DNA from 2 places in the Rhodococcus sp. 2H158 genome. Region 2 is predicted to be linked to the other one. Evidence: riboswitches for the same ligand, from Rfam matches in the RefSeq annotation. Region 2 holds a riboswitch; the other holds the start of a gene.

Region 1 (3,392 bases), on a different contig from region 2:
TGGGGTGGCGGCACGACGGACGTCAGTACCGGCGGGCGTTGTGGAACGGCATCCTGTCCATCGGGGCGACCTTGACGGGCACTCCGTACGTGGAGGCGTGCAGGACGTTGCCGTTGCCCGCGTACAGCCCCACGTGCGAGGCGTCGTCGTAGAAGGTCACGACGTCGCCGGGCTGGAGCTGGTCGCGCGGGACGGGGGTGCCGCCCTGGGCCTGGGCCTGGCTCGAGCGCGGCAGGTTCTTGCCGATCTGTTTGTAGGCCCACACCACGAGGCCGGAGCAGTCGAACGCGGAGGGGCCGGTGGCGCCCCAGCTGTACGGGCTGCCGATCCGGGTCATGCCGGCCTGCAGGGCACCGCTGCCGCTACCGGGGGCGAGGCCCGACAGGATCTTCTCGGCGTCGAATCCCGGCGGGAACGGCGCGCCGGCCAGCGTGGCCTTCTCCTCGGCACTCAGGTCGGCGAAGGCGGCGAGCACCTCGTCGATCTGGGCCTCGAGCTCACTCTGCTGCCGCTGCAGATCGTCGCGCACGACTTGCGCCTGCTCGGCGGCGGCACGCGCCTCGTCGACCGAGCGCTGGGACGCCAGCGCCGCCTCCGCGGCGGCCGACGACGCGGTGCGGAATCCCGCGACCTGGTCGGCGGTCTCCTGGGCGATGACGTCGAGCGCCGACATCTGGTCGAGCAGCTGCTGGGGCGAGTCGCTGACCATCAGGGCGAACAGCCGGTTGGTGCGGGCACCGCGGTAATTGGCGACGGCGAGCTTGTCCACCGTCGGCCGGAAGACCGCGAGCTCTGCTTCCGCGGCGGCCAGCGCCTCGCGGTCGCGGGCCAGCGCCGCATCGGCGGCGCGCTGGGCCTCGACCTTCGCGTCGAGGTCGATTCCGGCGTTGTGCAGCGCCTCGGTGGTCTGCTCGGACTTGCGCGACAGCTCGGCGAGCCGCTCCAGGGCGACGGTGGGGCTCTCCCCCACCGGGTCGGCTCCGGCCGGGGCGGCCGCGAACGCCACCGTCAGCAGCACCCCGATTGCCACCAGCGCCCGAAGCGACCGTTTCGTCCTGTCCACCACCACGGGACCAGGTCCTTTCGTTCGACGTTGCGCACCCGTTACCCGAAAAATCTCGATCAGGTTACGGAAGGGCATTGGTTCGTGTCTACCCACCGGTAGGTCACGCAGCGCCGGGTAGCAAATCCCGGAAAACCGTTGGGGGCGGGCCGGCATCGACCGGTCCGCCCCCGCTGCGCCACTGCGTGGCAGTCGTCGAGTCGTCGCTCAGTAGCGACGGGCCCCGTCGACCGGCATCGAGTTCACCGGAGCGACCTTCACGGGCTGACCCGAGGTCGACGCGTGGATGACGTTGCCGTTGCCGATGTAGATGCCGGAGTGGCTGCCGCCGTAGAAGGACACGACGTCGCCGGGCTGCAGCGCCGAGACGTCCACGGCGCGACCGGCGGCGGCCTGCTCGTAGCTGGTGCGCGGCAGGTTCAGGCCGGCCTGCTTGTAGGCCCACTGCACCAGGCCGGAGCAGTCGAAGGCGTCCGGGCCGGCGGCGCCGTAGACGTACGGGGCGCCGAGCTTGGCGTGGGCGGCGTCCACGGCGCGCTGTGCGGCCGAGGTGACCGGCGCACTGAAGGGCGCGGCCGGCGCCGGCGCGGCACCCTGCGGGGCCGGCGGGACGAGGTTGGTGACCTCCGGCGGGAGAGTCACGCCGGCCGGCAGCTCGAACGAGCCGACGCCGGGAATGGTGATCGGTTCCGCGAGGGCGGGACCCGCCGAGACAGTGACCGCGCCGAGAGCGAGGGCACCGGCGACGACGGCGCGCCGCACGGTGCGCTTGGAAATCTGAGACGCCACGAGGGGGTTGCTCCATTTCTTCCGTTCGTCCGCCGACCGAGTTAGCTGACGGGTTCGGGCTGGGAAGATCAGCCCTACCCCTCGTTCCGCTGGCGCGGTCGGAGGGGATTCACCCCAGAGGACAGTGGGTCCCCGGCTCGGGCACCCGCTGCGGGTGCGCCGATTAGGCGGTGACCGAGCGGCGTCTCCCCTCTGGTGGTTCGACATCCTCACCGCTTGGTCTCGAAAAGATTACGAAATCGCATCGGAGGATGTCGACCGTCCGCGCCGCGAACGCCGCAGATTGCCGGATATGCCCGATTCGGGGCCGATGGCCCGGCCCGTTCGATCACGGAAACATAACGGTCGGTTCGGGACGCGACGGGCCCGCGGCCGCTCCGGGCACCTCCGGCGGCCTGCGCCCGGAACCCGTCGCGTTGCCGCAGGTCGGACCGGCGATCGCGAGCGCAGCGAGGACCCGAGGCGCCGCCGACCGAGGCGGCACATCCCCTCGGCTCGCGGTATCGATACCCTCTCGCGTCGCCGCCCACACCCGCACGGCCGACAGAAGGTGTGATCCTCGTCTCCCCGGACCGTTCCGGGTGTCTCCGCCCCGCCCCCGGGGTGTCGGACCCGCCCCCTACCCTGGCGTCGTGACCGTGCCCCACCGAACCGAGCCCGCCGTCGGGGTGCAGCTCGGTTTCGACGAACTGGACACGCCGCTGCGGGAGACCACCTTCGTCGTCGTCGATCTCGAGACCACCGGCGGCAGTTCCACGGACGACGCGATCACGGAGATCGGGGCGGTCAAGATCCGCGGTGGCGAGGTGCTCGGCGAGTTCGCCACGCTCGTCGACCCGGGCCGGTCGATCCCCCCGAACATCGTGCAGCTCACCGGCATCACGACCGCCATGGTCCGTGCCGCGCCCCGAATCGGGCAGGTCCTGCCGTCGTTCCTCGAGTTCGCCGCCGGATCCGTACTCGTCGCGCACAACGCGGGCTTCGACGTGGGCTTCCTGCGGGCCGCGGCGTCCCGGTCCGAGGTCGCGTGGCCCCGATTCCAGGTGCTGTGCACGGTCAAGCTCGCGCGCCGCGTCCTCGGCCGGGACGAGGCACCGTCCGTGCGGCTGTCCGCGCTCGCCGAGCTGTTCCGGGTGTCCACCACGCCCACGCACCGCGCCCTCGACGACGCCCGGGCAACCGTCGACGTCCTGCACGCGCTCATCGACCGCGTCGGCAACCAAGGGGTCCACAGCCTCACCGAACTGCGGGACTATCTGCCGGCCGTCACCGCCGAGCAACGCGCCAAACGGTCCCTCGCGGCGCACCTGCCGCGGCGGCCCGGCGTGTACCTGTTCCGCGGGCCCTCGGACGAGGTGCTGTACATCGGTACCGCGGTCGACCTGCGCCGCCGCGTGCGCAACTACTTCACCGGTTCGGAGACCCGGCCCCGCCTGAAGGAGATGGTGGCACTCACCACCCGGATCGATCACGTGGAGTGCGCCCATGCCCTCGAGGCCGGGGTGCGGGAGCTGCGGCTGCTCGCCGCGCACGCCCCGCC
Region 2 (3,392 bases):
CGGCGCAGGCGGTCGAGGGACCGGTCGACGTTCTTGGCGGTGACGCGGCCGGACACGGAGTCGAGCAGCGCCCGGCGGGTCACCGGCTCCCGGTCGGCGCCCAGCCGGGTCAGCGCGTCGACCACACCGAAGTCGAGGACGGTGAGCTCGTCGGCGGCGCGGAACACCGAGGCACGTTGCTGCGCGCGGCCGGCCAGGACGGCCATCGTCGCGGGTGGCGGGACCACCAGGTCGGGGCGCGCGCGCAGCAGCTCGGCGAGGTCGGCGTCGCGGCGGTCGCTCAACCAGCGCGCGAGCGACTCCGGGCCGGTCTCCGGCGCGGCGGGGTCGGTGGCGGTCATCGAGACCAGATTAGAGACCTGAAGTAGCTGTCCGTGAACCTGCCTGCCAAAATGAGCGCATGGCTGACAATTCGAAGAAGCAGTATGTCGATCCGGGGTGGCCCAAGGTGGCGGACGGGGACCACGCCGTCACCGAGTTGTCCTCGACTCGTTCCGGCCCGTTGTCCCCGTATGGCGAGGAGATGGAGTTTCCGTTGCCGGTCGACTCCCTGCCGTACACCCACCCCCGCACCGTCATCAACCGCTGATCGAAGCACGAAAGAGCCCCGCACCGGAACGGTGCGGGGCTCTTTCGTGCGTCTGTGCCGGGTGTCAGTTCGGCAGGGCGGCGTTGACCGCGTCGACGAGGTTCTGGTCGACGGCGATGCCGGCCTGGCGCAGGGCGTCGAGGCCCTGTTCGAAGCCGGCCCGCAGGCCCTGGGCCTCCGCGGGCAGAGCGGGAAGCTCGGGCACCTCGGGGGCGGCCTCGACGACCGGGGTGTTCTGGACGGTGCCGGCGCTCGTGGACGGGGCGCTGCGCTGCGTCGGGCTGCTGCTCAGGCCGAGGCTCGAGGAGCAGGACGGCCACGCGCCCCAGCCCTGGCCGGCGAGCACGCGCTCGGCGACGGTGATCTGCTGCTCGCGGCTGGCCTGGTTGGCGGTCGCCGCGTACTCGCCGCCGCCGTAGGCGTTCCACGTGCTGGGGGAGAACTGCAGGCCACCCTGGTAGCCGTTGCCGGTGTTGATGCCCCAGTTGCCGCCGGACTCGCACTGCGCGAGGCGGTCCCAGTCGGAGTCGGGAGCGGCGTTGGCGGTGCCGCTGAAGGCGACGCCCGTGACGCCGAGAACGGCGCTGGTCAGCGCGAACTTGGCGACGGTGCGGCCGGTGTTGGTGGGTTTGCGATGGCGTCCGCTCATGTCGGTTCCGGTTCCTCTCCGTACGCGCCTACGAGGTCAGCTGTCGGGTTCGGGCTGAAGAGGTAGCCCGGCCTCCTCGCCGGTGGGCGATTCGGCTTCACCCCAAGGACCGTCGCCGTGGCGGCGATCCGGGTGCCTCCTGGGAATCGGTGTTCCCTGGGAGACCGTTGGGTCCCCCGCTTCCTGCTCCCGTGGATCGTTTGTCGGGACACCCGGAATCCGCGGAGCAGGATTTGGCGCGACGGACCCGGGGTGGCCGAACCAACCGGCCGGAGACGACGGTAACGGCTCGAGGCGGGGATTGTCACCAATTGATAACGCCGAGCGCGGCGAGGGCGGCGCACGAGTGGCGCGTGTGGCGGGATGAAGTCGCAGGTAGGGACCAAGGTCCATCGCCGGTGCCGGTTCGCGACCTCGCCGTTATGCCGGTGTTATGTGAGGAACGTCACATGTAACTCGGGCGGTTGTCCACCGGGACGATGTCCTTCCCGAGCGGCATCAGCGAGATCGGCACCATCTTGAGGTTCGCGAGCGCCAGGGGGATGCCGATGATCGTGATCGCCATCGCGATCGCCGTCACGACGTGACCGAGGGCCAGCCAGATGCCGGCGACGACGACCCAGATCACGTTGCCGATCAGCGACCCGGCCCCCGCCGTGGGCTTGTCCACCACCGTCTTGCCGAACGGCCACAGCGCGTACATGCCGATGCGGAACGAGGCGATGCCGAACGGGATGGTGATGATCAGCACGAAGCAGATCAGCCCCGCCAGGAAGTACCCCAGCGCCAGCCACAGCCCGCCGAAGACCAGCCAGATGATGTTGAGCAGAATCCTCACGTGCGGTCCCTTCCACGGGAGCGCCGGCCGGAGCGCAGCGCGAAGGTCAATGCCAGCACGAAGCCGAGCGGCCAGGCGAGAGTCAGCAGATACAGCACCAGGCCCGGTCGGCCGTCGGTGACGGCGGGGGTCAGGAAGATCGCCACCACGGCGACGATCCCGACCAGGAAACATGCCAGCGCGGCCTTGAGCAGGCCGTTGCCCGGTGCGGAAGAACTGGAGGTGCCCACGCGTTCCACCGTAGTGCTTCCCCGCCCGCCCGCGCCGCCGCCGGACTTTCGAAGGTGGACTCCGCCGCGGGTACACTGACGCATGTCTGCGCGTCCCGCACTCGAAGCGGGGCGCGTTGTTTTGCATATCCACTCGTGCCCCCGGGGGCACGGCTGTCGAGGAGCGGGTGAACGCAGTGCCTACCGGCAAGGTGAAGTGGTACGACATGGAGAAGGGCTTCGGCTTCCTGTCCCAGGAGGAGGGCGAGGACGTCTATGTGCGTGCCTCCGCGCTCCCGGCCGGGGTCGAGGGCCTCAAGCCGGGTCAGCGGGTCGAGTTCGGCATGGCCGCGGGCCGTCGCGGACCGCAGGCGCTCAGCCTGAAACTGCTCGATCCGCTGCCGTCGGTACGCCAGGGCGGGCGGCGTGAGGCGGCCCCCCAGAAGCGGCACTCGCCCGACGAGCTGCACGGCATGGTCGAGGACATGATCAAGCTGCTCGAGGCCACCGTGCAGCCGGAGCTGCGCAAGGGCCGCCATCCCGAGCGCAAGACCGCCCAGCGAATCTCCGAGGTGATGCGGGCCGTCGCGCGCGAGCTCGACTCCTGACGTCCGGCGTCGGGCCGACCCGACGCGAGAGGGGCCTTCCGGGACAGCACCCGGAAGGCCCCTCTCGCATGCCGGACGGGGGTCAGAACGTCTGGATCGCCCACACCGGCGCCTGCTCCCCGGTGGCGGGAAGCTGCAGCACCACATTCAGCAACTGCGCGCCGGGATCGGACGGCACCGTCACGGCCCGGGCCTGACCGGGCGTGTAGTCGCGGAACCCCTCGAAGATCTCGCCGGTGCGGGGATCACCGTAGGTGACGTTCAGCCGCCAGTCCGAGTCGGTGATCTCCGACGGCAACGACAACTGCAGCGGCCGCCCCGCCGGGACCTCGAGCATCACGGCCTCGAGGCCGGCGCACGTACCGTCGGCGCTGCACAGGCCGGGCTCGACCGTGACCGTACGGCCCTGCGCGTACGCCGTCACCGTGGGCAGGCTCGGCGGTGCGGAACGGACGAGGGCGACCACGACCGCGGTGAGCCCGCCGATCGCGACCAGCGC

The links. A riboswitch is a leader RNA that binds a small molecule or an ion and turns the genes downstream of it on or off. The one in region 2 is predicted to bind cyclic di-AMP.
Region 1: it holds a riboswitch for cyclic di-AMP, as region 2 does, so the genes downstream of both, ACWPOB_RS05470 (C40 family peptidase) here and ACWPOB_RS03045 (resuscitation-promoting factor Rpf1 domain-containing protein) in region 2, are expected to answer to the same signal.

Annotation. Positions count from the first base shown of each region.
Region 1 covers NZ_JBSNCE010000004.1:166,209-169,600, reverse strand. The annotation lists gene ACWPOB_RS05475 (NlpC/P60 family protein) at 23-1,069, opposite strand; gene ACWPOB_RS05470 (C40 family peptidase) at 1,271-1,852, opposite strand; cyclic di-AMP (ydaO/yuaA leader) riboswitch at 1,867-2,032, opposite strand; gene ACWPOB_RS05465 (DEDD exonuclease domain-containing protein) at 2,485-3,392, shown strand, end outside.
Region 2 covers NZ_JBSNCE010000002.1:271,925-275,316, forward strand. The annotation lists gene ACWPOB_RS03035 (helicase-associated domain-containing protein) at 1-341, opposite strand, end outside; gene ACWPOB_RS03040 (hypothetical protein) at 401-589, shown strand; gene ACWPOB_RS03045 (resuscitation-promoting factor Rpf1 domain-containing protein) at 654-1,238, opposite strand; cyclic di-AMP (ydaO/yuaA leader) riboswitch at 1,248-1,447, opposite strand; gene ACWPOB_RS03050 (YccF domain-containing protein) at 1,684-2,076, opposite strand; gene ACWPOB_RS03055 (hypothetical protein) at 2,073-2,315, opposite strand; gene ACWPOB_RS03060 (cold-shock protein) at 2,483-2,893, shown strand; gene ACWPOB_RS03065 (DUF2771 family protein) at 2,976-3,392, opposite strand, start outside.